Regions from separate parts of the Arthrobacter sp. 10T416 genome, predicted to be linked through region 2. Evidence: predicted binding sites of a transcription regulator. Region 2 holds the regulator's gene; the other holds the start of a gene.
The links. The regulator Rex, encoded in region 2, represses fermentation and respiration genes when NADH is low (regulators of the CRP and FNR family bind a similar motif). The targets are predictions, from matches to a motif close to CTTGTGAANNNNTTCACAAG.
Positions count from the first base shown of each region.

Region 1: AC1DBE_RS02970 (glyceraldehyde-3-phosphate dehydrogenase) is a predicted target of Rex. The motif match lies at 5,814-5,833, and genes of this name have one in related genera.

Region 1 is NZ_JBFTHI010000001.1:643,548-657,689, forward strand. Features, by position in the region: gene def (peptide deformylase) at 1-43, shown strand, start outside; gene ppk2 (polyphosphate kinase 2) at 73-1,005, opposite strand; gene AC1DBE_RS02945 (1-phosphofructokinase family hexose kinase) at 1,155-1,946, shown strand; gene AC1DBE_RS02950 (hypothetical protein) at 2,010-2,654, shown strand; gene AC1DBE_RS02955 (hypothetical protein) at 2,664-2,951, opposite strand; gene AC1DBE_RS02960 (HNH endonuclease family protein) at 3,048-3,845, opposite strand; gene AC1DBE_RS02965 (hypothetical protein) at 3,984-4,193, opposite strand; gene AC1DBE_RS02970 (glyceraldehyde-3-phosphate dehydrogenase) at 4,259-5,752, opposite strand; gene AC1DBE_RS02975 (LPXTG cell wall anchor domain-containing protein) at 5,866-6,018, shown strand; RNA gene rnpB (RNase P RNA component class A) at 6,084-6,475, opposite strand; gene AC1DBE_RS02985 (SPFH domain-containing protein) at 6,586-7,449, shown strand; gene AC1DBE_RS02990 (YaaA family protein) at 7,500-8,264, shown strand; gene AC1DBE_RS02995 (zinc ribbon domain-containing protein) at 8,281-9,018, opposite strand; gene AC1DBE_RS03000 (Nif3-like dinuclear metal center hexameric protein) at 9,088-9,981, opposite strand; gene msrA (peptide-methionine (S)-S-oxide reductase MsrA) at 10,093-10,617, shown strand; gene cysK (cysteine synthase A) at 10,684-11,619, shown strand; gene epsC (serine O-acetyltransferase EpsC) at 11,655-12,239, shown strand; gene AC1DBE_RS03020 (oxidoreductase) at 12,319-13,158, opposite strand; gene gndA (NADP-dependent phosphogluconate dehydrogenase) at 13,282-14,142, opposite strand, start outside.
Region 2 is NZ_JBFTHI010000006.1:76,345-90,486, forward strand. Features, by position in the region: gene AC1DBE_RS08735 (DUF4229 domain-containing protein) at 118-426, opposite strand; gene AC1DBE_RS08740 (PLD nuclease N-terminal domain-containing protein) at 499-924, shown strand; gene AC1DBE_RS08745 (hypothetical protein) at 1,322-2,260, shown strand; gene ccsB (c-type cytochrome biogenesis protein CcsB) at 2,437-3,555, opposite strand; gene resB (cytochrome c biogenesis protein ResB) at 3,555-5,363, opposite strand; gene AC1DBE_RS08760 (cytochrome c biogenesis CcdA family protein) at 5,363-6,118, opposite strand; gene AC1DBE_RS08765 (TlpA family protein disulfide reductase) at 6,134-6,745, opposite strand; gene AC1DBE_RS08770 (histidine phosphatase family protein) at 6,748-7,413, opposite strand; gene AC1DBE_RS08775 (YceI family protein) at 7,629-8,177, shown strand; gene AC1DBE_RS08780 (hypothetical protein) at 8,412-9,041, shown strand; gene AC1DBE_RS08785 (hypothetical protein) at 9,262-10,113, shown strand; gene AC1DBE_RS08790 (redox-sensing transcriptional repressor Rex) at 10,162-10,857, opposite strand; gene AC1DBE_RS08795 (glutaredoxin family protein) at 10,939-11,217, opposite strand; gene AC1DBE_RS08800 (HAD family hydrolase) at 11,337-12,155, shown strand; gene AC1DBE_RS08805 (30S ribosomal protein bS22) at 12,263-12,361, opposite strand; gene AC1DBE_RS08810 (helix-turn-helix domain-containing protein) at 12,555-12,767, opposite strand; gene AC1DBE_RS08815 (3-deoxy-7-phosphoheptulonate synthase) at 12,961-14,073, opposite strand.

The DNA of each region.
Region 1 (14,142 bases), on a different contig from region 2:
GACCTGGATGCCGGGCGTGGATCCCGACCCCTTCGGCCACTGACGGCGGGCCGGGGTTCCTGCCGGTGGGGTTTATCCCGGCGGCGTGGCTTCCCGGCCGGCCGGCTTCTGTAGGCTTGCGGCATGGTCCGGAACGTAGCGGAAGAGGTCCCGCGGCGGCCGGGTGTAGTTCACGGCACGGGGCCTCGCCGGCAGGGTGACCGGCTCCGACCGGACCTCGACGTAGTCGATGCTTGCCAGCAGGTGCGCGATCATGTTGATCCTGGCCCGGCGCTTGTCCTCGGCTTCCACCACGAACCAGGGTGATTCGGCGGTATCAGTCTGAACGAACATGTCGTCCTTGGCCCGCGAATAGTCCTCCCAGCGCAGGATGGCCTCCCTGTCCATGGGTGAGAGCTTCCACTGCCGCAGCGGGTCTTCCAGCCGGGATTTAAAGCGCCGTTCCTGTTCGGCGTGGCTGATGGAGAACCAGTACTTGAACATCAGGATGCCGTCCTGGATCAGCAGGCGCTCGAACACAGGGCACTGGGCCATAAACCGTTTGTGCTCCGCCGGTGTGCAAAACCCCATAACGCGCTCGACGCCGGCGCGGTTGTACCAGGACCGGTCCATCAGCACTATTTCCCCCGCGGCCGGGAGGTGCTCCACGTAGCGCTGGAAATACCATTCGCCGCGCTCCCTTTCGGTGGGTGCCGGGAGCGCAACGATCCTCGCGACGCGGGGGTTCAGGTACTCGGTGACCCGTTTGATGGCGCTGCCCTTACCGGCGGCATCCCGGCCCTCGAATATCACCAGCACCCGCGCCCCGGTGCTGCGGACCCATTCCTGCAGCGCGACCAGCTCGGCCTGCAGCCGGGCGAGTTCGGCTTCGTAGACTTCCAGCGGCAGGCGGGCCGGACGCCGCGGCGCCCGTCCCGGGTGCGCGGGCGCGGTATCCGGGCCGGCCTTACCGGCGTCGGTCTTGCCGTTGCCAGTCTTGCCGTTGCCGCCTTTGGTGTGTGCCATGCATCCCGCCTCGGTCGTGACGGGTCACCGTCCCTCTCGGGCCCCCTCGCGCCCCGGGCCCGTCGCGCCCAGTCTTGCGGAGCGACCGGGTGCCCACAAGGGGATACCGGCCCGGGGACACGCCGTCGGACTGCTCCTATGCTGGGCCCATGGAAGCCTCAACGCCGGCGCAACCTATCCTCACTGTCACGATCAACCCGGCCCTCGATGTCAGCACCACCACCGACGTAGTCTCCAGCGGCCACAAGCTCCGGTGCGGGCCCAGCCGCCTCGACCCCGGGGGCGGCGGGGTCAACGTGGCCCGCGTGATCCAACGCCTCGGCGGCCGGCCGCTGGCGGTCTACACCGCGGGCGGGCCCACCGGCGAGGCATACCGGCGGCTGATCGAGGCGGAACGGCTGCCGTCCCTGGTGGTCCCCGTCCTGGGCAGCACCCGCCAGGACTTCACGGTCGATGAGACCTCCAGCGGGAAACAGTTCCGCTTCGTCCTGCAGGGGCCGGAGTTGAGCGAACCCGAATGGCGGCTGTGCCTGGCACTGGTGGCCGACTCGATCCAGCCGGGCGGCTACGTCGTGGCCAGCGGGAGCCTTCCACCCGGGGTGCCGCACACCTTCTACGCTGAGATATCGAGGCTGGCCCGCGAGCAGGGAGCGCGCTGTGTGGTGGATGCGTCCGGACCGGCCCTGGCCGCGGCACTGGCCGAAGGCGTATTCCTGGTCAAACCCAGCCGGCGGGAGCTCGGGCTGCACTTCGGGACGGAGCTGGAGGGCCAACAGGGCGAACTGGATGCGGCCATGGCCCTGGTGTCCGACGGCTCGTCTGGCCCAGGGCCGCGGACCGGCCGAGGCGTTCCGCTCCGCCGTTGCCGCCGGAAGCGCGACCGTCATGACCCGGGCCACGGAGCTCTGCCGCCGGGACGACGTCGAGCGGCTGGAAAGTGAACTCGCCGCCCAAGCCGTCGGCGCTTAGGTCCGAAATCCCCGCACCGCTGGCATGATGGGCGCATGGGGGAAACCAGAACATTGTCAGGTCCGGTGCGGCGCAGCTTCAAAGAGCCGTCCGGACGGTACGTCGCGCTGGCCGTGTGGGCCGGAAGCGTGCTCGCCGTCGGCTGGCTCCTGGCCGACGGGAAGAGTGGCCCGGCCGCGGCAGCAGCTCCGTGGCTGGCGGCAGCCTCATTGCTGGTCTACCTGACGCAGTGGCAGCCCCGCCTGATCATCGACGCCGGCGCGTTTGAACTGCTCAACGGCCTCCGCCGGCACCGCATCCCCTTCGCCGCCGTGGACGACGTCGAGGTCCGTTACACAGTGACCGTGAAAGCGGCCGGCAGGAAATACGTCAGCTGGGGTGCCCCAACGCCGCCCAGCGCCTTCGGCGCCGGATTCAACCAGGCCCGGGACTGGAAGGAGCGTCCCCCAGGGATGCTCCCATCCAACGAACGAATGAGCCAGTCCCCGGCCCCGGAAAGCCGGGACGCGATCGTACGTGCCTGGCACGACGCACGGCAGGCGTCCGGTATCGTTGACCCGGGGGCCGGTCACACCGGAGCGGCTTCCGCAAACGCCACCGTGATCTCGGGATGGAACGTCCCGATGCTGGTGATGGTCCTGCTGGTTGCCGCCTGGTGCGCATTCTCCGTGCTTGGCTGAGGCGGCCGGCTAAGGCAGCACTTTATACAGGTCAACCACGGTCTCCTCCGGCGGCGCCGCGAATCCGCCCTGGATGCCTGCCTGCATTGCCGGCATCAGGGTGCCGTCACGGAATTTCTCCCAGCTTTCTTTTGAATCGTGGACCGCCATGATTGTCCAGCCGCCCGCCGACTCGCCGCCGGCGTGGAAGATCTGCCCTTCGGGCAACTGGCCTTCGCCCGGGTGAACCGCGGCGATGGAGGCCTCGTACTGTTCTTTGGTCCCCCCGGGGAAAAAGTGCACAACTCCGTAAGCCATTTCCTGCTCCTCGAATCGTGGGCCGCACCTGACATTCCCAGTCGTAGACCCGCGGAGCACGGCTGTCAATGAGCTGCGGAACAGGGGTGACTCCGGTCAGCGCGGGACAATGCTTTGCTGGGCCGGACAGCCATCGAGAACCCGCTTCATCGCCTCCTTTTCGGCCGGTGACACCCACAGGGCGTAGGCAGCTTTGACCGAGATTTGCCGGGCTACGTAGTGGCAGCGGAACGCTCTGTTTGGCGGCAGCCAGGTGGCGGCATCGGAAGCGCTTTTGTCCTGATTGGCCTGGCCGTCCACCGCGATCAGGTTCAGTGGATCGTTCGCAAGATGCTGCCGCTGCTCGGGGCTCAGCAGCTGGGCGCCCTTCTGCCATGCGTCCCCGAGTGCCACGACGTGGTCGATTTGCACGGCTTTGCTGGAGGCGGCTCCGCGCTGGAATACCACCGTGCGTCCCGTGTAGGGCTCCAGGAAGGATCCCGTCCCGATCCGGCAGCGTGATCCATCGGTGAAACGGGCACCGGCCAGGTCGCGGCGCAGGATGTCATTGCGGGTATCGCAGCCGTTGCGGTCGACGTCGAGCCAGGCCTGGCCGAAAGCGGTCCTGTCGTAGTTGTCGGCGGCGGCCCGGTCCCTGACCGGGAGGGACTCCAGTACGTCCGCGGCGCGGCCGGCGGGCACTGCCGCAACGGATGCCACGGCCTTCATCCAGCCCGGTGCAAGCACGGGCGCCTCGGTGGGTCCGGCGGACCGCGGCTCGGCGAGGTCGAACTGCCCGGCGGTGAAGAACCAGGCAAGCGTTCCAAGGATGGCCAGCACGGCAGCGGCGAGCAGCGCCCAGGCCTGCCGGGACCGGCGCCGGGCCAGCCGGTAGCCGAGCCACGTGGCGGTCACCGACGGACCGCCTGTAGGTAGGGTTGCTGCACCCGCCCAGCCTAGGCAGGAGCGCCGACGTCGGCCCGGTTGTCCACAGTGTGCGGGACAAGTCGCGGGGCGGGCCCCCGCCGGTCGCGGCCGGTGGGCCGACTGCCCTTACTGCTCCTTGGTGACCCGGCGGAGGTCTTCCTCGGCGACGTTCAGCAGAGCTTCGAGTTGGTGCACCCGCGCGTCGTCGACCTCTCCCGCCTCGCGCTTGGCGCGGGCGTCGTCAAGGAGGCGCTTGGCTTCCTTGGCGTTGCCCCGCGCAATGTCGAGGGCGTGTTCCAGGGTGGTTTCGTGCTCCACAGCCGAGTTCTGTTCCATGGCTCCATTGTGGTTCCCTTTCCCGGCCGATTCCAGCGACCGGCCGGGAAAGTCACCAAAAGGAGTTATCCGACCTCGACCGGAAGGCCGGCGGCCTCAAGCGTGGCCACGGCATCCTTGGCCGGGAACGACGGCGGGTTCACGCCGGCCATTTCCTCCATCACGCGGACAACCTGGCAGCTGTAGCCGAACTCGTTGTCGTACCAGACGTACAGCACGAGGTTCTTTTCGTTGGAGATGGTGGCCAGGCCGTCGACGATGCCTGCGCGGCGGGAGCCGACGAAGTCGGTGGAGACCACCTCGGGGGAATCGATGTAGTCGATCTGCTTGCGCAGCTCGGAGTGCAGCGACATCTCCCGGAGGTAGTCGTTGACCTCATCCTTGGTGGTGCCGTTTTCGAGGCTCAGGTTCAGGATGGCCAGCGACACATCCGGGGTGGGGACGCGGATGGAGCTGCCGGTGAGCTTGCCGAGGAGTTCGGGCAGGGCCTTGGCCACGGCCTTGGCCGCACCGGTTTCGGTGATGACCATGTTCAGCGCGGCGGAGCGGCCGCGGCGGTCACCCTTGTGGAAGTTGTCGATCAGGTTCTGGTCGTTGGTGAACGAGTGAACCGTTTCCACGTGCCCGTGCACCACGCCGTAGCGGTCGTTGATGGCCTTCAGCACCGGGGTGATGGCGTTGGTGGTGCAGGACGCCGCGGAGACGATCGTGTCCGAGTCGGTAATCGTGGCGTGGTTGATGCCGTGCACGATGTTCTTCAGTTCGCCCTTGCCGGGCGCCGTGAGGAGGACGCGGGCCGCACCCTTGCTCTGGAGGTGCTGCGACAGGCCCTCCGCGTCGCGCCAGCGGCCGGTGTTGTCAACCACCAGTGCGTCGTGGATGCCGTAGGCGGTGTAGTCCACGGTGGCCGGGTTGTCCGAGTAGATGACCTGGATCTGGACGCCGTTGGCCGTGATGGTGTCGTTCTCGAGGTCCACCTTGATGGTGCCTTCGAAGGAACCGTGGACCGAGTCGCGGCGCAGCAGGCTGGCGCGCTTGGTGAGGTCGTTGTCCGAGCCGCGGCGCACCACGATCGCGCGCAGGCGCAGCCCGTGACCGCCACCGGCCTTTTCGATCAGGAGGCGGGCCAGGAGCCGGCCGATACGGCCGAAGCCGTAGAGGACGACGTCGGTGCTGGTGCGGTCATCGCCGCCGCGCTTACCGACGACGTCTGCGAGCTCGGCCCGGAGGAATTCGTCGAGGCTGACGCCGTCGCCCTCGGCACGGTACTTCTCGGTCAGGCGGGCGATGTCGATCGCTGCGGCGCCGAGGTCCAGCTGGGTGAGGGCGTCAAGGAGCGGGGCCGTCTCTTCGAGGCGCAGCTCCTCCTTGCTCATCCGGCGGGCGAAGCGGTGCGCCTTCAGGATGTTCATGGTGGACTTGTTGATCAGGCTCCGACCGTGGATGGAGGTCACCACGTTGTTCTCGCGGTACAGCCGGCCGATGACCGGAATCATGGCCTCGGCGAGCGCCTCCCGGCCCATCCACGTATCAAGACAAGAATCTGACGTCTGGCTCACAGAACTACCTTCCTAAAATCCACCACATACGTCCTCGTATGCGGAAGTGCGGGCCGGGGGAAGCGTGAAATCACTCACACGCCACCGCGCGGCGCATGACATAGGATGTCCAGATGGGACTCATCGTTGCACTACTTGTCATCTGGCTTATCCTCTCGATCCTGGGCTTCGTCGTTAAGGGCCTGATCTGGCTGGCCATCATCGGCCTGGTCCTGTTCGTCGCCACGGCGGCGTGGGGCTGGGTGAAGCGGAAGGCGAAGGCCTAATCCACTCCTAACGCCTTAAACGAGAAGGGCTGGCACCAGATGGTGCCAGCCCTTTTTCGTTGGGTGGGATGGGTTGACCGATACGCCGGGTTCTGTGTTCCCGCGCTGTTACCGGCGCGGGAGTAGCGGCCATCCATCTACGGACGCCGTTGCCGACGCCCTCCAGCAGCCTACCCGGACACTCGGGCGGGCAGCCCTCAAACGTGTCCTGTCTGGCCTTGCTCCGGGTGGGGTTTACCTAGCCTTCCCGGTCACCCGGGAAGCTGGTGGTCTCTTACACCACCGTTTCACCCTTACCTGCTCCCCCGCCGTGCGGACACGGCGCGGTACAGGCGGTCTGTTCTCTGTGGCACTGGCCTGCGGGTTACCCCGAGTGGGCGTTACCCACCACCCTGCCCTGCGGAGCCCGGACGTTCCTCGAGCCACTTGCAAGGCGCGCGGCCGCCTGGTCAACCCATCCGCAGTACATTCTACGGGTCCCCCGGCGGCCGGCCTGACCGGCGCCTTTTCGCCCCGCCGGTGGGAGAATTGAAGCAGCAATCCCGTCAGATAAAGGAAGCGATCCGGATGGGTCTGACCGCAATCGTCGTATGGCTTCTTATCGCGGTGCTGCTGGTCGCCGCGGCCCGGATGTCGATCCGGATTGTCCGCCAGTACGAGCAAGGCGTGCTTTTCCGGCTGGGCCGGGTCATCGGGGTCCGTATGCCGGGCCTGCGGCTGATCATTCCGGTGATCGACCGCCTCCAGCTGGTCAGCCTCCGGATTGTGACCATGCCGATCCAGTCCCAGGGCATCATCACGCAGGACAACGTCAGCGTGGACATCTCCGCCGTCGCCTATTACCGCGTGATCGATGCCGTGAAGTCGGTCGTGGCGATCGAGAACGTGGCCGCCGCCATCAACCAGATCGCGCAGACCACGCTGCGGAAGGTTGTTGGCCGGCACAGCCTCGACCAGACACTCTCGGAGACCGAGCACATCAACAGCGATATCCGCGAGATCCTGGACGCCCTGACGCTGGAGTGGGGCGTCGAAGTGACGCTCGTGGAGCTCAAGGACATCCAGCTGCCGGAGAGTATGAAGCGCGCCATGGCCCGGCAGGCCGAGGCGGAGCGGGAGAAGCGGGCCAAAATCATCGCCGCCGAGGGCGAGGCAATCGCGGCGGCAGCCCTCGGGGAAGCCTCGGACATGATGATGGCCCACCCGCTGGCGCTGCAGCTGCGGAATCTACAGTCCCTCGTGGAAATCGCCGTCGACAAGAACTCCACGGTGGTCTTCCCTGCCCCGCTGATGAGCACCATCGGCGAACTCTCCGCGTTCCTGGCCCGGGAGACCCGGGCGGCCGGGGCTGCCGCACAGCTCCAGGCCCCCGCCGTCGCCCCGGCGCACGCACCAACCCCTATCCCGGCCGCGCCGCCCAAGGTAGCCTGACCGCGCCCACGGTCGCCTGACCGGCACCCGCCCGCCGGTAGGATCGTACGGTGCTGATTCTGCTGCCCCCGTCCGAAGGTAAGACCCCCGCAACCGGAGGCGCCCCCGTCGACCCGGACTCGCTCAGCTTCCCCGCCCTGAATGCCCACCGGGCGCGCGTCCTCGAAGCGCTCGGTACGGTCAGCGCCCACCACGACGCCCTCGCGCTGCTGGGGGTCGGCGCCTCGCTGACGGCCGACGTCGAACGCAACACCCGGCTGCACGCCGAGCCGGCGGCCCCGGCGCACCGGGTGTACTCCGGAGTTTTGTACGACGCTCTGGGCTACCGCTCTCTGACTCCGCGGCAGCGCCAGAAAGCCGATGAGTCGGTGGTGGTGATTTCCGCGCTCTGGGGCGCCATCCGGTTCGCGGACCGGGTCCCGGCCTACCGGCTGTCGATGGGCACTGCCCTCCCCGACGTCGGACGCCTCGCTTCGTTCTGGAAGCCGCAGCTCACGGCGGCGCTGGCCGCCGAAACGGCGGACGAGCTCATTGTTGACTGCCGCTCCAGCACCTACACCGCGGCGTGGGCACCCCCGCCGGAGCAGACCGTGGCCGTGAACGTCTTCACGGAGGTGGACGGGGTCCGCAAAGTGGTTAGCCACTTCGCCAAGCACACCCGTGGCGAACTGGCCCGGCACTTGCTGGCCCGGCGCGGCAAGGCGCCGCAGACTCCGGCGCAACTGCAGCAGGCAGCCGCCGAGAAGTGGTCCGCGGAGCTGGTGGGGGGCACGGCCCGCAAGCCGCACACCCTGAACCTCATTCTGCCCGGCTAGTCCTGACCTGCGCCGGCTAGGCCCACTCGGCGGAGCGGACCAGGATGCAGCCGGAGTCGGGGCAGAAAACAATGTCGTCCTCGGCAGCGGCCTTGATCTCCGCGAGGTCGCCGGGGCTCAGCTGCATGCCGGATCCCTCCGAGGTGCCGTGGAAGAGCCGGGCGGCGCCGACTCCGCGCTTGGCGAGGGTTTTGTCGTAGACCGCGAGCATTGCCGCATCCAGTCCGTCCGCGAACTCGGCACGCTGGCCGCGCACCACGGTGGTTTCGGCCGCGACCTCGGCCAGTTGCTCGTCCAGTTCGGCGCGGATGCTGCCGAACGAGCCCTGGATGTCGTCGACGATCTGTTGCTGTGCGGCCTGGCGGAGGCGCAGTGCATCCAGCCGCTCCAGGACTTCGAGTTCGACGTCCTCAAGGTCCGAACGGCGTTTGTTCAGGGAGGCGATGTCCCGCTGCAGGGCCACCAGGTCCTTCGACAGCCCGGTGCCGCTGTTGAGCCGGGCCTCGTCGCGTTCGATGCGGGAGGCGACCTGTTCGACGTCGGCCTCGGCCCGCTTGAGTTCCAGTTCGGCGTCGTGGACGGCTACCTTTGCGGCACCGAGCTCGCCCATGGCGATGCTGAGGGCCGCCTCAAGGTCGGTGATCCGGGAGTCGCTTTCAAGGCTGCGGCGGCGGTTCGACAGAGACTTGAGCTTGGCGTCGAGTCCCTGCAGTTCGAGCAACTTCATCTGTTCCGCCGGTGCTGCCTTGGCCACTATTTCCTCCGCGTGTTCACTTACCGGCCGGAGCCGGGCACCGTAGTGGCGCTTCCTAGACTCTATCGCCTAGTCGGGAGTCAGGATGAAGTCCCACGGGTCGCTGTTGGTGGTGCTGACCCGGATTTCGATGTCGTGCCCTTGGTCAGCCAGGACGTTCCCGAGCGCATCCGCGGCCGCCGGCAGCCACAGCCACTCGCTGGCGAAGTGCGAGACATCGATCAGGTACGGCCGGTCATTGACGGCCGCTTCGCGGGCCTCGGACGCCGGATGGTGGCGCAGGTCCGCGGTCAGGTAAACATCGGCGTTGCTCGCACGGACCTCGTTGAACAGCGAGTCCCCGGCTCCCCCGCACAGGGCAACCCGGCGGACCAGGCCGTCCCGGTCACCGGACACCCGCACCCCGCCGGCCACGGACGGCAGGATGCCGAAGACCCGGGCGGCAAAGTCCCCCAGCGTCTGGACGTCGGCAAGGTCCCCGACCCGGCCGATCCCTTCCTCGGGAAGACCGTCCGCCGCAGGGGTCAGTGGCATTACGTCCTGCAGGCCGAGGGCGTCGGCGAGCACATCGGAGACTCCCCCGACGGCGGAATCACCGTTCGTGTGGACGGTCAGCAGCGCTGTACCAGTCTCGATCAGGCGGTGCACCGCCTTGCCCTTGGGGGTGTTGGCCGCCACGGACGTGACGCCTTTAAGCAACAGGGGGTGGTGGGTGATCAGCAGGTCCGCGCCCCAGTCGACGGCTTCCTCGATGACTTCGAGGCTGGGGTCCACGGCGAAAAGGATCTTGGATACCTCTGCCGACGGGTGCCCGGCAACCAGGCCCACCTCGTCCCATGACTCGGCGAGAGATTCGGGCCAGAGTTCCTCGACGGCCAGCAGGATCATGCCCAGCGTGGCGGCCGCACCGGAACTCTCGGCGTCGGAAGGCTGCGCTGAAACGTCGGTGTTCTCAGGTTCCATAACCTCATTTTTACCCTATCCGGCGGCCGGGACGTCCCAGCGCGGAGTCATGAGGACGCGGGAAATGCCGGGTTCGGGAATGATCCGGCGGGTTCGTCCATTGAACAGGACATGAGAACTTTCGTCCTCGGCGGAGGCTGCTTCTGGTGCCTCGACGCCGTCTACCAAAAGACCAAGGGTGTGAGCTCGGTAGTTTCCGGCTACACCGGAGGCCATGACCGCAACCCCGATTACTACTCAGTCTGCTCAGGCACCACCGGCCACGCCGAGGTGGTGGCCGTGACCTTTGACGAGGACATCATCCCGGCCGAGGTCATCCTCGACATGTTCTTCGCCCTGCACGATCCGACCACGTTAAACCGCCAGGGTTACGACGTCGGCACCCAGTACCGGTCCTCCATGTTCTATGAGACCACCGAAGAGAAGATCCTGTTTGAGGAAGCGATCGACCGGAACCAGGAGCTGTGGTCGAACCCGATTGTCACCGAAGTGAGCCGGCTTCCGGTCTTCCATGTGGCCGAGGATTTCCACCAGGACTACTACGCGAAATACCCCGACCAGGGGTACTGCCAGGTGATCATCAACCCGAAGCTGGCGAAGGCCAGGAAATATTACTCTGCATGGCTTAATGCTTAGCTGGGGCCTGAGCGCCCTCGTTAGGCTGACCTTAGATTTCCCCCTCACAGACAGGCACACATACCCATGGCACGGATCTATGACGATGTTACCCAGCTGGTCGGCGGCACTCCGCTGGTCCGCCTCAACCGGCTGAGCGAAGGCCTGGACGCCACTGTGGCGGTCAAGCTCGAGTTCTACAACCCGGCCAACAGCGTCAAGGACCGGATCGGCGTTGCCATCATCGATGCCGCGGAGAAGTCCGGTGCGCTCAAGCCCGGCGGCACCATTGTCGAGGGAACCTCGGGCAACACCGGCATCGCACTGGCCATGGTGGGCGCCGCCCGCGGCTACAAGGTCATCCTCACCATGCCGGAGACCATGTCCACGGAACGCCGCGTGATGCTGCGCGCCTACGGTGCCGAAATTGTGCTGACCCCGGGCTCCGAGGGCATGCGCGGAGCCGTGGAGAAAGCCCAGGGCATCGTCGCCAACACGGAGAACTCCATCTGGGCCCAGCAGTTCGCCAACGAGGCCAACCCCGAGGTGCACCGCCGGACCACCGCTGAGGAAATCTGGGCCGACACCGACGGCAAGGTGGACATCTTCGTTGCCGGCGTCGGCACCGGCGGCACGGTCACCGGCGTCGGCCAGGTGCTCAAGGAGCGCAACTCGGACGTGCAGGTCATCGCCGTCGAGCCCAAGGATTCAGCCATCCTCAACGGCGGGGCTCCCGGTCCGCACAAGATCCAGGGCCTGGGCGCCAACTTCGTCCCGGACATCCTGGACACCAACGTCTACGACGAGGTCATCGACGCGGCCCTGGAGGACTCCGTCCGCGTGGCCCGCGACCTCGGCGTCCGGGAAGGCATCCTGGGCGGCATCTCCTCCGGCGCGATCGTCTGGGCTGCCCTGGAGGTCGCCAAGCGTCCCGAGAACGCCGGTAAACTGATTGTTGCCGTTGTCTGCGACTTCGGGGAGCGCTACATCTCCACCGTCCTGTACGACGACATCCGCGGCTAAGTCCAGCCGCTTCCAGATTTCGTAGAAAGGTCTTTGTGAGCTTCTTCGCAAGGCTGAAAGAAGACCTCGACGCCGCCCGGTCCCACGACCCGGCGGCGCGAGGTTCTTTTGAGAACTTCTTTGCCTACTCGGGCCTGCACGCGATCTGGGCCCACCGCGTGACGCACCGGCTCTGGCAGAACCCGTCGCTGCGCTTCCCTGCGCGGCTGATCTCCCAGCTGGCCCGTTTCCTGACCGGCATTGAGATCCACCCCGGCGCCACCATCGGCCGCCGCTTCTTCATTGATCACGGCATGGGTGTGGTGATCGGGGAGACCGCCGAGATCGGCGAGGACGTGATGATCTACCACGGCGTCACCCTGGGCGGCCGTTCGCTGGCCAAGATCAAACGCCACCCCACCATCGAGGACCGCGTGGTCATCGGCGCGGGCGCCAAGGTCCTCGGCCCCATCACAATCGGCCGGGACAGCGCCATCGGCGCCAACGCCGTGGTGGTCAAGGACGCGCCGGCCGAATCCATCCTCACCGGGGTGCCGGCCACGTGGCGGCACCGGGACGCCCAGCGCGAGACCAAGCCCGCCGTCGACCCGGCGGAATACCTGATCGAATACCGGATCTGAGCCCGGCGGCTCCCCCCGGGCCCGGGTTGAGGTCCGGGCCGGGTTTGCGGTCCGGGCCGGGCGCCCGCGCCCGCTAGGTCTACCCCTGCCCGGGGAACCGCTTGTAAATGTTCCAGAGCACGACGTCGAAGACGCGGTCCGGGAGCAGCCTGCGCAGCAGCAGGATCGCCCGTGCCCCTTTACCCACCGGGTAGCGTGTCCGGGGTCGCGGGGACGTGGCGGCATGGACGATCGCGTCCGCGATGACCGCCGGGTGCGAGGACAGCGCCGACCCGTCCGTGGAACCGAGCGCGGCAGCCACTACCCTGGCTTGCGCCGCGTAGGGTCCCGACCCCGAGCTGGCCAGGAGCCCCTCGGCGGAGATACCGCCCCACTCCGACTGGGTTCCGCCCGGTTCGATGATGGACACGTCGATGCCATGCGGTTTGAGCTCCACCCGCAGCGAATCGCTGAGGCCCTCGACGGCGAACTTGGTGGCGTGATACCAGGAACCCAGCGGCTCGTACATCTTTCCGCCGATGGAGGAGATGTTGATGATCCTGCCCCGGCGGGCGGCCCGCATCGCCGGCAACACCAGCTGCGTCATACGCGCCAGGCCGAAGACGTTGACATCGAACTGCCGCCTGCCCTCCTCCAGCGCAACCTCCTCCAGCGAACCGTAGGACCCGTAGCCGGCGTTGTTGACCAGGACGTCAATCCGTCCGTGGGCTGCCAGGACGTGGCCGACGGCGGCATTCATCGACGCCTCGTCCGTCACGTCAAGCGGCAGGGTCCGGACGCCGTCGGCCTTCAACGGCTCCATCTTCTCCACCCGCCGGGCGCCGGCGTAGACGGTGAACCCGCGGGCGGCGAGTTTCCGGGCGGCCTCGTAGCCGATGCCGGTGGACGCCCCGGTGACAAACGCGACGGGCTGGGTCATGAGCGGACTCCTTGAAAGTTTGCAGCGTGAGGGCGCCTGGCGGGCGCCTGGACCGGAAACGCGAACGGCCGGCGCTCCCACAGTATCGGGAAGCGCCGGCCGCCGGACCGCTGAGGGCGTGGTCTAGTGCGTGTCCACGGCCTCGATTTCGGACTTGTCCTCGCCCCACAGGGTGTGGAACGTGCCCTCGGTGTCGATGCGCCCGTATGTGTGGGCGCCGAACAGGTCGCGCTGTCCCTGGATCACGGCGGCCGGGAGGCGCTTGCGGCGCAGGCCGTCGTAGTACGCCAGCGAGGAGGAGAACACCGGCACAGGGATGCCGAGCTGCACGGCGGTGGCCACCACGCGGCGCCACGCCGGCAGGACCTCGCCAATGGCCTTCGTGAACGCCGGGGCGAACAGCAGGTTGGCGGGCTTCTCGTCGGCCGCGTAAGCCTTGGTGATTTCCTTCAGCAGCTCAGCACGGATGATGCAGCCGCCGCGCCACAGCGAGGCGATCTCGTCCAGCTTCAGGTCCCAGCCGTACTCCTTCGCGGCGGAGGTGAGCATGTCCAGGCCCTGCGCGTAGGAGACCAGCTTGGAGGCGTACAGCGCCTGCCGGACGTCCTCGACGAAGGTCTCCGGGACCTCGACGGCGGCTTCCCCGCCGGCGAGCAGGTCCTGGGCCAGCTTGCGCTGCTCCGACTGGGAGGACAGAGCGCGGGCGAAGACAGATTCGGCGATGCCGGACGTCGGGGATCCCAGTTCGAGGGCGGAGATGACCGTCCAGCGGCCGGTGCCCTTCTGCCCGGCGGCGTCCACCACGACGTCGACGAACGGCTTGCCGGTCTTGGCGTCCACATGGCCGAGGACCTCGGCGGAGATTTCGATCAGGAACGAGGCGAGCTCGCCCTTGTTCCACTCGGCGAAGATCTTCGACTGCTCGGCCGGTTCGATGCCCGCGCCGGAGCGCAACAGGTCGAAGGCCTCGCCGATGACCTGCAT
Region 2 (14,142 bases):
CTCCGCCGCGGAATCCCCCGGGCCTCCCGGCACCTGGCCCCTGCCGCGGAATCCCCCGGGCCTCCCGGCACCTGGCCTCGGCTGCGGGCCTAGCCTCCGCCGCGGGACCTCCGAAACCTAGGAGTCCTTGGGGCGGATCTCGTTTCGGACGGTGACGTCCGGGTGCTGGTCGACGAGGCGGTCCTCGGCGTCGGCGTCGTCGATCTCCCCGGCGCTGCGCAGCGGCTTGGCCTGGCCCGAGAGGCGCGAGTGAATGGCGGCGGTGGCCTCGTCGCGCTGCTTCTGGAAGAAGAGGAAGCTGATGGCGAAAGCCATCATCCCCGCGCAGAGGGCGGCCAGCAGCCAGCCGAGCTGCAGGTAGATGAACAGCGCAAACAGCGGGGCGAATAGCGCGAGACGGATCAGGGAGTATTTCAGGAAAGCCACGTACCCAGTTTAGCCGTCCTGGCCGGGCCGCCGCCCGACGCCGGAAGCTCGCGCGGAGGCTAAACTGAAGCTATGCTCCGTGTCGTGGTACCAATCCTTGTACTGGTCGTTTTTATCTACGGTCTCATCGACCTCATCCGGACCGACGCACGCCTGACAAAGGGCATTTCCAAGCCTGCCTGGATCGTAGTGCAGATCGTCCTCCCCGTACTCGGAGCGGTTTTGTGGTTCCTGATCGGCCGGCCGCGGGGCCAGGCTCCGGAGGCCCCAGTCAGCTACCGGCACCCCACTGCGCCGGACGACGACCCCGATTTCCTCCGCAACCTCGAACAGCGCCGGCGCAACCAGTCGGAGGCTGACCGGCTCAAGAAGCTGAAGGCCGAACTCGACGCGAAGGAGCGCGAGCTCGGCAACAACAGCGGGGAGAACCGCGGCCCGGACTCCGGCGAAACCCACGGCAGCGGCGACACAACGCAAGGCACCGACGAGGTTAAGTAGCGGTACCCGGGTGTAGGTGGGCCCAGTCCCCGCAGCTTGGCGCGGACTGCACGCCGCCCACAACCCGCCCGTCGCATCCCCACACGCCGCAGGCACGCCCATTTGCCACAAACGGCCGCTTCATCTGCCTCATAGCGGCCATCTCTGTCATCTCGGCGTGCTCCCCGCGCCAGTGGCCCGCCACGGACCTCGTTGTCCGGCCCACCCAACGCCCCGCGTGCACGCCCATTTGCCACAAACGGCCGCTTCAGGAGACCCATAGCGGCCATCTCTGTCATTTCGCCGCGCTACTACATCCACGAACGGCCGGCACGGCCCAAGTCCACTACTTCCCCCACACCGCGCCTGTCCTGTGGATAACGCCGCGACGACCTTCTGTAGGGCCCAGAATTTTCCTATGCGCCAACCGAGCAGTCTCCCGCCACAGCTTCGGAGTAGACCCTTCACCGTCGCGGAGGCCCGCGCAGAGGGGCTGAGCCGCCGTCGGATCCGCGCGCGCGACCTCGTCACCCCCTGCCACGGTGCGCGTGCCGCCGCCTCGCTTCCAGACACACTGCTGGAACGGCTCCATGCGTTGTGCGCGGTGACGGGTGCGGTGGTGAGCCACCTTTCGGCCGCCGTCCTGTGGGGGTTTCCGCTGCCTACGTCGCTGGCCAATCCCGCCGTCGTTCACCTGACAAGCCAGCGGGGCCAGCGTGCCGTGCGCCGTAAGGATGTCGTGGGTCATCAGGGCGTCCTTGAAGCGGACGACATCGTGGCCGGCGCCCGCGTTCAATGCACCTCCCCGCTGCGCACGTGGTTCGACCTCGCCGGCACACTGAGCCTGGACGAACTTGTCATGGCAGGCGACTATCTGCTGCGTCGACGGAATCCCTTCACCACCGTGGCTGAGCTTGACGCCTACCTCGCGCGTCGAGCCGGCATGCCGGGCTACCGACCCGCAATGCGGGCGCGGGCGCTGGTTCGCGCCGGCACGGACTCGCCCAAAGAGACGGAACTCCGGCTGCTCCTGACCCGCCACGGCCTCCCCGAGCCGGCCATTAACGTTCCAATGTTCGACGCAACCGGCGGCTGGATCCAGGATCCTGATCTGTCTTATGAGCGGGAAAAGATCGCGATCCAGTACGACGGCGGACACCACGCCAATCCAACCCAACGGCGAAGCGACATCTTTCGGGATGAAAACGCGCGGGACGCCGGGTGGCGGGTGGTTGTGTTGACGCAGTGGGATCTGACCCCGTTCGCGCCCGGCATGGAGCCGACGGCGGTCACCAGGGTGCGGGCGGCGCTGGCCGAACGCGGCTGGACCCCCAAGACCAACAGCACCCGGCGCTGACCCACAGGGGTTGGCCTGCGCCGTCTAGAGGGCCAACGTCGTCCATCTGACACAAATGGCCGCTAAACCGAGGGGTTTAGCGGCCATTTGTGGCGAATCGTCGAGCGTAGCGCGTGGCGGACCGTCGAGCGTCGTCGCGCGGGCGGAACCAACTAGGCCGGCGCGCCCCCAGAAACCTACAGCCCCGAGTAGGAGTGCAGGCCGTTGAAGAACTGGTTCACGATGGTGAAGTTGAAGACCACGCAGAGGTAGCCCACGATCGAGAGCCACGCCGCGCGGGTCCCGGTCCAGCCGCGGGTGGCACGTGCGTGCAGGTAGCCGGCGTAGACCACCCAGATCACGAACGTCCACACTTCCTTGGTGTCCCAGCCCCAGAACCGGCCCCAGGCCTTCTCGGCCCAGATGGCGCCGAACATCAGCGTGAAGGTCCAGCCGACGAAGGCGATCGCGTTGATCCGGTAGGACAGGTTCTCCAGGCTCAGCGCGTTCGGGACCAGGCGCATGAAGCCCAGCTTGTCCGCCCCGCCGGCCGCAATGGTCTTCTGCCGGTGCGACTGGACCAGCTGCAGCGCCGACATGGCGAACGTCAGCGTGAAGAGCGCAGAGGACAGCACGGCGATGGAGACGTGGATGATCAGCCAGTAGCTCTGCAGCGCCGGCACGAGGTGCCCCACGGGGGTCCAGAACGCGACGGACGCGGCGACCAGCATGATGATGGCCAGCCCGATCACGAAGGTGCCGAGGAACCGCAGGTCGCGGCGGATCAGCACCAGCAGGAAGACGGCCACAGCGACGAAGGCGCCCGTGGTCAGGAACTCGTACATGTTGCCCCACGGCACCCGGCCCGCGCCAAGGGCACGGGTGATGACGCCGGCGGCGTGGATGGCGGCACCCAGCACGGCGAGGGCGACGGCGACCCGCGCCGGAGCCCGGCGTTCACCGCCGTAGCGCATGCCGCCGTCGGCGGTCAGGCCCGCCCCCTGCCCACCGGAGACGGACGACGTCGGACGCTCGGCGCGCCCGATCGGGCCGCTGACGTCGGAATCGGCCCGGTCCACACCCGCGGAGGAACCGCCGACGCCTGCGCCGGCACCGGCAGAAACGCCTGCGCCCACCGGGACGCGGGCGGCCTCGGCACCGGAGAGCTCCGCGGCCTTGAGGTCCACGGCGCGCAGCGTCTTGCTGCTCTTGGCCAGGTCCCACGCGAAGGCGATGAAGGCCACGGTGTAGGTGCCTGCGGCGAGCAGCATAAAGAGCTCGCTGTACTGGCCCATGGTTTCGTTAATGGGGAACATTACTGATCCTTCTTTGACTCGGGAGAGCCTGCTGTGGACTGGGTGGAGTCTGTTGCGGGTTGTTCCGGGGCGGTCTGTACGCCGGATTGGGCGCCTGCATCCGCCCGGTCATTATCCGCTGTCGCGCTGGGAGCAGGCTGGGAATCGGCGGCGGGTTCGTCCACCGGCCATGCTGCGGAGAGCAGTGCACGGATGGCGGCGGCCTCGCCCGCCAGGCGGTGGTCCTCGCCGCGGGCGAGGAGCCCGTATTCCACCATGGTCCGGCCATCCTCATGGGTTCCGGTGCGGACCCAGACGCGGCGGCGGTTGACGTACAGCGAGGTGACCAGGCCAGCGACGGCGAGCAGCGCGAAGATGAGCGCATACACCTGGCCCGGGTTGTGGTGGATGTCCACGCCGACGTAGCGCTTGACGCCGTCGAAACTGATGGTGCCCTTGCCGTTGGGCAGCGTGTGGGTGGTGCCCGGGGTCAGCACAATGCCCTTCGTGGGCAGGTTTCGGGCGTTCAGCGGCGTCAGCTTCTTCACGTCGAGCTCGAAGACGTTCTGCGGGGACCCGCTGTCCAGGCCGAGGTCGCCGTAGTAGGAGTTGAGGGTCAGCTGCGGGTTGAAGAGTTCGGGGTCGCCGCTGAAGGACACTCCGTCCTTGGTGATGAACGCGGTGGGCAGGAAGAAGCCGGCGAACGCCAGCTGTTCCGGTTTCGCGTCCGGGACCTTGATGACCACCGAGGAGTAGTAGTTCTCGCCCTGCAGCTTGGCCACCACCGGGCCCTGCATGGCGATGTTGCCCTTGCCGTCCCGCACGGTGACCACGGGGGCGTAGCCGTTGCCGGTCAGGTAGATGCTGGTGCCGCCGAGGCTGAGGGGATCGTTGACCTTCAGCACCTCTTTTTTGGCAGGCGCACCGGGGTTTTCCTTGGTGGTGACATCAGCCTTGAAGTCGATGGGCTGGCCGAACTTGCCCTTCGATTCCCGGTCGAACGTGATGTGGAACTTGTCCAGCTGGATGGAGTACGGCTCCAGCTGGCTGCTCTGGAAGTTGGTGCCCGGGGTGAACTGGTCGTAGCCCACCAGGGTGTTCACGAACGTGTCGCCCTCGACCAGGATCCGCTGGCCGCTGTACCCGAACAGGCCGCCGGCGGCGACGGAGACCAGGACCCCGATCAGGGCCGTGTGGAAGACAAGGTTGCCCACTTCCTTGAGGAAGCCGCGTTCCGCGCCCAGGGAGGGCCGGGCGCCGTCGCGGTCCCGGACCTCCACCCGGTAGCCGCGCTTCTTCAGCAGGGCAGCGGCGTCGTCAATAGCGGCCGACGCCGGGATCCCGGCACCCGCGGGGACCACCAGGGTTCCGTATTCGGGCAGCCGGGACAGCCGGGCCGGGGTGCGCGGCGGCTGGGAGCGCATGGCCTTGTAGTGCACGATCGCGCGGGGCACCACGCAGCCGATCAAGGAGATGAACAGCAGGATGTAGATGGCGGAGAACCATGCCGACGAATAGACGTCGTAGAGCTGCAGCGAATCGAGGAGCTTGCCGTAATCCGGGTGGTCCTTGATGTACTGCGTCACGATGGCGGGGTTCGCGGGACGCTGCGGGAACAGTGAACCGGGCACGGCCGCGACGGCGAGCAGGAGCAGGAGGAATAGGGCGGTGCGCATGCTGGTCAGCTGCGTCCACGCCCAGCGGAGCATGCCCAGCGGCCCGAGCGTGGGCAGCACGGCGTCCGACTTGGCCTCCGCCACGGTGCTGGAACCGGTTCCGGGCGTGCCGGGGGACGGGGTTTTATTCTCTACGTTCACTCGCTCGCTCATCAGATCGGCAATGTCACATCGGTTTGGAACCAGTACTGCAGCCCGGACACCCAGGCGCCCCACACTCCGCTGGCCATCAGCAGGCCCAGCACAATCAGGATGCCGCCGCCGCTGCGCTGGATGGCGAGCCGGTGCTTCCGGAAGAAGGACAGCACACCGATGCCGCGGCGGACGGCCAGGGCGATCAGCAGGAACGGGATGCCCAGCCCGAGGCTATAGACGAAGGCCAGGAGTGCGCCCTTGGCAGCGGAGGACCCGCCGGAGAGGCTCAGCAGCTGGACGGCCGAATACGTCGGGCCGATGCACGGCGCCCAGCCCAGGCCGAAAGTGATGCCCAGGAGCGGGGCGCCCCACAGGCCGGCCGGCGGCTTCGCGTGGATCTTGGCGTCGCGCTGCAGCCAGGAGAAGCCGCCCAGGAACACCACGCCCATCACGATCACCACGAGCCCCAGCACCTGCGTCACCCAGGCGTTCTGCGAGCCGGTGATCAGTGTGCCCAGCTGGCCGAAGGCCCCGCCGAGGAGGACGAAGATCACCGAGAAGCCGAGGACGAAGAGTCCGATGCCGGCCAGCATCCGGCCCCGACGCTGCTTCTGCAGGTCGACGCCGGTCAGCCCCGTTACGTAGCCAAGGTAGCCGGGGACCAGGGGCAGCACGCAGGGCGAAAGGAAGGAGACAAACCCGGCCAGCAGCGCCACGGGGATGGCGAGCAGCAGCGAACCGCTCAGGATGGCTTCGGCGAAGGGGCTGTTCATGGCGTTGATGCCCGGCTACTCGGCCACGGCGGCGGCGATGAGGGACTTCAGGGTGCCCTTTTCGATTTCGCCGAGCACCCGGGAGGCGACGCGGCCCTTTTTGTCCAGGACCAGCGTGGTGGGAACGGCACCCGGCGGAACGAGCCCGGACACGGACAGCAGCACGGCGCCGTCCTTGTCGTTGAAACTCGGGTAGGTCAGGTTGAAGGTCTTGTCGAAGGCTTCCGCCGTCGGCTTCTCATCGCGCAGGTTGACCCCGAAGAACTGCACGCCCTGGCTCTTGAACTCCTGGTGCAGGGCCTCCAGCGAGGGTGCCTCCACCCGGCACGGCGCGCACGCTGCGAACCAGAAGTTCAGCACCGTGACCTTGCCCTGGAACGCCGACGCCGAGACCTCGGTGCCGTCGAACAGTGTCCCCTTGATGTCCACCGGGCGTTTGCGTTCGGCGGCGGCGAATTCGGTCACGGAGCCGTCGCCGGCCACATAGTTTTTGTTGTCGCCGGCTTTGGCCTGCTTGGCCAGGTCATCCTCCTGGGCGCAGCCGGAGAGGCCCAGCACGACGGCGAGGGCGGCACCGCCCGCGGTGAGGACGTTCCGGCGGGACAAGCGGGGATCGTTAGCCACCATGCTTATGCCCCCGGGGTGCTGGAGGCACCGGGCAGCAGGGCGGCAGCAGGTTCGCTGTAGTCGACGCGCAGGATCTCACCGGCGTCGTCGAACACCAGGGACGTGACCGAGGTCAGGGTGCATTCGCGTTTCCGCGGATCGTGCCACAGCGGTTTTCCCTCGGCGCTGAGGCGGGTGGCCCAGATGGGCAGCTGGTGGCTCACCAGGATGGCCTCGGCGCCGTCGCCGCCCAGTTCAATGGCCCGAAGGCGCGCGTCCTGCACCGCGGCAGCCACCCGGGCCGCCTGCTCCTTGTAGGGCTCGCCCCAGGAGGGCCGGAGCGGGTTGCGCAGCATCGGCCAGTGCTTGGGCTTGAGGATCTCGCCCTTGGAGACCTGGAGGCCCTGGAAGTAGTTTTCAGCCTCGATGATCCGCTCTTCGGTGACGATGTCGAGGCCAAGCGCCTCCGAGATCGGCTGGGCCGTTTCCTGGGCGCGGGTCAGCGGAGACGCGACCAGATGCACGATTTTGGCGCCCTGCGCGGCCTGTTCCGTGAAGTGCTCGGCGAGCGTCCGGGCCATCTCCCGGCCCAGCTCGGAGAGGTGGAACTCCGGCAGCCTGCCGTACAGGACGCCGTCGGGGTTGTGGACCTCGCCGTGGCGGAGCAAATGAACAGTGGCTTGGGGCATGTGTACCAGTTTCTCAAAGGGCAGGGGCAATGACGAAATCTTCTACGAGAAGTAGAACTGAAAGTTTTTTCGAAATGTTCCCCGGAAGTGGAATAAAAGATGCAAATGCATGTTTATACTGGGTGAAGCAGTTAGTTGAGTCTTCAACAAATGAAGCGTCAACCCACGATCAGACGAACTCAGGCACCACCCCACCCGACTCAAGGAGAACCACCATGGCACTTCCCGCTAACCTCACCACCGGCACCTGGACCCTCGACAACTCGCACAGCGAAATCGGCTTCACCGTCCGCCACGCCGGCATCAGCAAGGTCCGCGGCCAGTTCAAGGACGCCGACGCAACCCTGGACCTCGCCGAGAACGTCGCCGACTCCAAGGTGAACGCCACCATCAAGACCGCGAGCTTCGACTCCGGCGACGCCAACCGCGACGGCCACGTCCGCGGCGAGGACTTCTTCGACGTCGAGAAGTTCCCCGAGATCTCCTTCGTCTCCAACGCCATCGTGGCCAAGGGCGACGCCTACGAGCTGCAGGGCGACCTGACCATCAAGGGTGTCACCCGCCCGGTGGCGCTGGAAACCGAGCTCAACGGCGTGGCCGTTGACCCGTTCGGCAACACCCGCGCCGGTCTGACCGCGGAAACCACGATCAGCCGCAAGGACTTCGGCCTGACCTGGAACGCAGTCCTCGAAGCCGGTGGCGTGCTGGTCAGCGACAAGGTTGCCATCAACCTTGAGCTCGCCTTCATCGCCCCCGCAGCCTAGTTCCCACGCCCTCCAGGGCGGACGAGCTCACCGGCTGACCGCCGGCGGCCTCCTGGACACCCCGCACCGCCTCCAAGGCGGCGCGGGGTGTCGTCGTTTAAGCCCGGCACTCCGCGCCATGAGCCTGGTGGTTCCGCTGCGTCGGTGCCGGGCGCATCGGGTGCTTGCGGGACGCCGCGCGCCAGTCCCGGAGTCCTCTGGGAACCCCCAGCCTGGCGGTCTAAAGTGAAATCCATGAGCAATTCCGGCGACGTCCCCGAGCCACCCCAGCCCGACGGCACAACACCGCCGGAGCCGGGCGCCGCCCTGCCCGGCCCGGCCGACGGCCCCGCAGCGGGCGGCACCCCCGGCCCCGGACGGGCACCCGGGTTCCGCTTCCGTTGGCCCGAGGACCGGCCACGGACCTTCCGCGAGGCACTCCCCGTTGGCGGCTACTCGTCGATACTCAACGTCCCGGCGATGCCTACGGAGCTGAAGATCTCGTATTGGGTGTGGGTGGTCGGCGGCGTATTGGGACTGCTCGCAGGGGTGATCGGGCTGTTTGGCACCCTCGTCCTGTTTGTGGTCTCACCGCTATCCGGCATCCTGCTGCTCTTGCTGGTGCTGGTCTCTGTGGCCCTCGCCGCGGTGCAGGTCACGCTGGCGATGAAAATGGCGGAAGGCTGGGAATGGGCCCGGTTCGGCCTGACCCTCGCGGCCGGTGTCAGCCTGGTGCTCGCCGCGCTGAGTTCTGGGATGGCCGGAGGCGGAAGCTGGCCCGGCTTTGTCATCAGCCTCGTGGCGACGGCCCTGATGTGGCTGCCCCGGTCACAGTCCTGGTTTGAGGGCTTCAAGGGACGTTTCCGGCCAGGTCCCGCGGCATAGTCGCGGCCGGGAAACGGGACCCGGCCACCCCGTCCTCCCGCTCCCGCGTGCCGCCGCTCGTGCCGCCGTTCAGTGCGCCCCTCGTGCCGCCGAGAATACCTCTTGGGAATGACCCAAACGGCCGCGTGTGCGCGGTACGGTGTACTTAAACCACGCTGGGGGCAGGGTTGTAACGCTGGTCCCGGTAGCCCATTCCGTCAACCACATGCAAAGGACCGCCATGAGTAACCCGCCAGTCGAGCCTTCCAGCCCGGACGGACCCGAGTCGGGCAAGCAGGCCCCGCAGTACGGCCAGCAGCCTCCCCAGTACGGACAGCAGCCGCCGCAGTACGGGCAGAAAGCACCGCAGGCCCCGCAGTACGGCCAGCAGCAGCCCCAGTACGGGCAGAACGCGCCGCAGTACGGCCAGCAGCAGTATGGGCAGCAGTCTCCGCAGTACGGCCAGCAGCAGTACGGCCAGAACGCGCCGCAGTACGGGCAGCAGCCGTCGGCCTATGGCCAGGCTCCCGGCCAGTTCGGCCAGAGCCCTTACGGCCAGTCGCCCTACGCGCAGTATCCCTCGGAGCTCCCGGGCGGCGGCACCGCGACCCGGCCCGCGCAACTGGATCTTGCCTTCTGGCTCATCATCGGTGCCGGCGTCCTCGCGTTCGTCAGCAGCCTGGTCATTGCCTTCACCGGTGCGGCGTACTTTGAAACCGCCATGCAGGAAGCTGCCGTCCAGCAGGGCAAGAGCCTCTCCCCCTCCGAAATCAACGCCGTGCGTGGAATCATCCCGGCCAGCGGCATCATCGGCGGACTCATCTCCCTGGGCCTGTACGCACTGGTAGCCTTCCCGGTCCGCAAGGGCAAGAACTGGGCCCGCATCCTGGGCACCGTATTCGCCGCCATCTCGCTGCTCGGCCTCTTCGGCGGAGCCTTCTCCTTCGGCGTCGTCTCCGGCATCCTGCAGATCATTGTGATCCTGATGGGTGTGGCCGGCATTGTGATCCTGTACTTGCCGACGGTCTCGCCGTACTTCCAGAAGCAGCAGCCGTTCACCAACCCCTACGCGCAGAACCCCTACGGGCGCTAAGCCAGTACCCGCAGCCAAGGGCGCGGGATCCGGACGGGCAGGCTGATCCTAGTCAGCGTCCTCCGGGTCCTGCGCCCTTTGTGCGTGGTAGGCGAGGATCTGGAGTTCGGTGGCCATGTCCACCTTCCGGAGGTTGACCCCGGCCGGCACCTGCAGCATGACCGGGGCAAAACTCAGGATGCTGCGCACCCCGGCTGCCACCACACGGTCACATACACCCTGCGCCACGGCCGCAGGCAGCGCCAGGACCACCATGTTGGCGCCGGTGCGCTGCAGCACGGCCTCAAGGTCCGCGGCGTCGCTGACCCGCAACCAGCCCACCTCGCTGCCCACCACCATCTGGTCGGCGTCGAAGATCGCCACGATGTCAAAGCCGCGGGACTCGAATCCGCCGTAGCGGGCGAGGGCCTTGCCGAGGTTGCCGGCCCCGACGATCGCGACTTTCCAGTCGTGCGTCAGCCCCAGGGCTGCCGCGATATGCCTGTTCAGGTACTGCACCTCATAGCCCACGCCTCTGGTCCCGTAGGAGCCCACGTAGGAGAGGTCCTTGCGGAGAGTGGAGGAACTGACGCCCGACGCTTCGGCGAGGGATTCCGAGGACACGCGGTCCACGCCGTCGGCCAGCAGGGTGGTGAGGGCGCGCAGATAGATCGTCAGCCGGGCCACGGCCGCGGGCGGGATCTGCTTGGCGGCAGTCCCGGTTCCGCCGGGCAGGGCATCGGGTGAGGAATCCAGCGAAGTCACTATCTGCTCCATTGAGTCGCGTTGTGCCTCCACTCTAGGGCCCCCGCAGTTCGGGCCACAAAGCCGCGCCCGGGGGCCCGCTTAGGCGGGCGGTGACTCGGGCAGGCCCAGGGCGCGCCGCAGGGTGCGCGCCAGCCGGACTTCGTCAATCCGCCAGAAGTCGCGCTGGACGCCGTCCACCAGCAGCACCGGGATCTCCTCCGCATAGCGGTCGCGGAGTTCGGCGTCGCCGTCGATGGATTGCTCGGACCAGCCAAGTCCCAGCGCGGCGGTGACCCGGCCGACGGCGGCACGCGCGTCGGTGCAGAGATGGCAGTCGGCCTTGGTGATGAGGACGACGTCGGGGGCGGGTTTGGTCATGGCTCCACGGTAGCCCGGACCCGATCCGGTCGTCGACGCCGGCACGGTTTCCACCCCCGCCGGCGCGACGCCGGGCAGTCCTGCGCGAGGGATCCCCGTGCATTGACTAGACTCGTGGCATGCCCGAGGAGAAGATCGTCGCTGTGGCCACGCCGCCGGTTGCGTCTGCGCAGCACGGCGAAGCCGCCTTCTTCGACGTCGATAACACCCTCATGCGGGGCGCCAGCCTGTTCCATGTGGCCCGGAAGATGCACCAGCGCGGAGCGTTCACCATCCCGCAGGCCGCCGGGTTCGCCTGGAAGCAGCTGATGTTCGTATTCCGCGGCGAGAAGCTGGACGATGTCCACGCCGTCCGTGACACCGCGCTGAGCCTGGCCTCCGGTTTTACCGTCAAGGACATCGAGGCCCTCGGCGAGGAAGTCTACGACGAGATGATCGAGTCCCGGATCTGGCCCGGGACCAAGGCGCTGGCCGAACAGCACCTGCGGGTGGGCCGCCGCGTCTGGCTGGTCACCGCCACCCCCGTGGAGGTAGCCACCGTCATCTCCACCCGGCTCGGCCTCACGGGCGCCCTCGGCACCGTGGGCGAGATCCACGATGGCTCCTACACCGGACGCCTCGTGGGTGAAATCCTGCACGGCCCGGCGAAAGCCGTGGCGGTCCGCGCCATTGCCGAGGCCGAAGGCCTGGAGCTCGCCCGCTGCTGGGCCTACAGCGATTCGCACAATGACATCCCGCTGCTGAGCATGGTGGGGCATCCCGTGGCCATCAACCCGGATGCCCGGCTGCGCCGCCACGCCCGTGAACACAACTGGCCGGTCTACGACTTCCGGTCCGGCCGCCGGGCCGCGACGCTGGGGCTCAAAGCCGCGACCGTCGGCGGAGCCGTCTACGGCCTTTGGCGCGGGTTCTCCAGGTTCCGCGGCCCGACCGTCTAGCAGCCACTGCCTACAGCCACCGCCGCGTCCGGCCAGCCGCACCTGCCGGGAAAACGGAAAATGCCCGCCGCCGGAAGGCAACGGGCATTGACGCTGGGGAAGTATCTCTACTTCTTGTTGCGACGCTGGTGGCGCGTCTTGCGAAGCAGCTTGCGGTGCTTCTTCTTGGCCATACGCTTGCGACGCTTCTTAATAACTGAACCCACGAAAGTTCCTTACCGGCTAGATGCATTACCTGCCTGTTGGGAAGGGTCCGCGGGCTAAGCAGCAGACTGAACAACTGACAGGTTCTTACAATGACGTAAAACGTTCCTTAACAGGGTACCGCCTATCGGGGGCACACCACGACCGCAGGCCCCGCGAGGGGGTCTGCTGCGGCACGGCGCGGCGGCAGAAGACTCAGGCCGTCTCAGTGCGTCCGTCGACGACAGCACCCTTGAGGTACTGTTCGACGGCGTTTTCCGGAACCCGGTATGAGCGGCCGAAGCGCACCGCCGGCATTTCGCCGGAGTGCACCAGGCGATACACGGTCATTTTCGATACCCGCATCACATCCGCGACCTCGGCCACGGTGAGAAAGCGCGCGTTGGAGAAGTTGGCCTCCGAAGACATTTCCCTTATTCCTTTTGCTCAAGCGAACGGCTGCCCCGTCTGAACGACATGGCGGTGTGCCGATGCTGAGCCATCAAACAACCATGTGCTAGATACTCTAGGGGTTAGTGGTGCCAATGTGAAAGGTTTCCGCAAGAATCTGCGAAGGATTTCCGCAGGATTTGCGCAGCGGCCACCCTTCCACGCCTGGCCCTTAGCCCCGGTTCCGCCGGGCCCGCGCCGAGGCCGCCAGCTCCCCGAGCAACGACGCCGTCACATCCCAGTCCATGCAGGCGTCGGTGACGCTCTGGCCGTACCGGAGGCTGTCGGTTCCGGCCGCGTGGTCGGCGACATCCAGGGCCTGCGCGCCCCCGACCAGGAAGCTCTCCAGCATCACGCCGGCGATGGCAGCCGCCGAGGCTCCGCCGTGTTCGAGCTGGGCACCAATTTCGAGCGCCACCTCTGCCTGCCGGTGGTGGTCCTTGCCGCTGTTGGCGTGGCTGGCGTCCACGATCAGGCGCGGGTTCAGCTGCTGGGCGGCGAGCCTGGCCGAGGCGGCCTCGACGTCGGACGCGGCGAAGTTGGGCCCGCCGCTGCCGCCTCGGAGGATGACGTGGGTGTCCGGGTTACCGGCGGTGCTGACCAGGGCGGCGCGGCCGTCGTCGTCAATTCCCAGGAACGCCTGGGCGGCACCCGCGGCGCTGCAGGCGTCAAGGGCCACCTGGAGGCCGCCGTCGGTCCCGTTCTTGAACCCGATCGGCATCGAGAGGCCGGAGGCGAGCTGGCGGTGGATCTGGCTCTCCGTGGTGCGGGCGCCGATGGCCCCCCACACGACGAGGTCCGCCATGTACTGCGGGCTGATCGGTTCGAGGAATTCCGTGGCGGTAGGTAGCCCGAGTGCCGTGACCTGGCGGAGGAACTGGCGGGCGGCGCGCAGGCCGGCGGCGATGTCATGGCTGCCATCGAGCCGCGGGTCGTTGATCAGGCCCTTCCAGCCCACCGTGGTGCGCGGCTTCTCGAAGTAGGTGCGCATGACGATGAGGAGGTCCTCGCGGTGCTTTTCGGCCTGGCTGACCAACCTCCGGGCGTATTCCAGCCCGGCCTTGGGGTCGTGGATGGAGCAGGGGCCCACGATCACCAGCAACCGGTCGTCGACGCCGTCCATGATCGCCCGCACCTCGTCCCGGCCGCGGCCGACGACGTCCGATCCGCGGGTGTCCAGCGGGAGTTCCGCGATCATTTCCTGCGGGGTGGGCAGCGGGGTGAAGCGGCTGACGCGCAGGTTGGATGTGGACTGCTGGCTGTCAGTGGCTGCTTCGATACTCATGGTGGGGTCCTGTCCGGGGTGCGGAGCGGGCCCTGATCAGAACCCGCCGGAGAAATGGCGAAGGGCAGA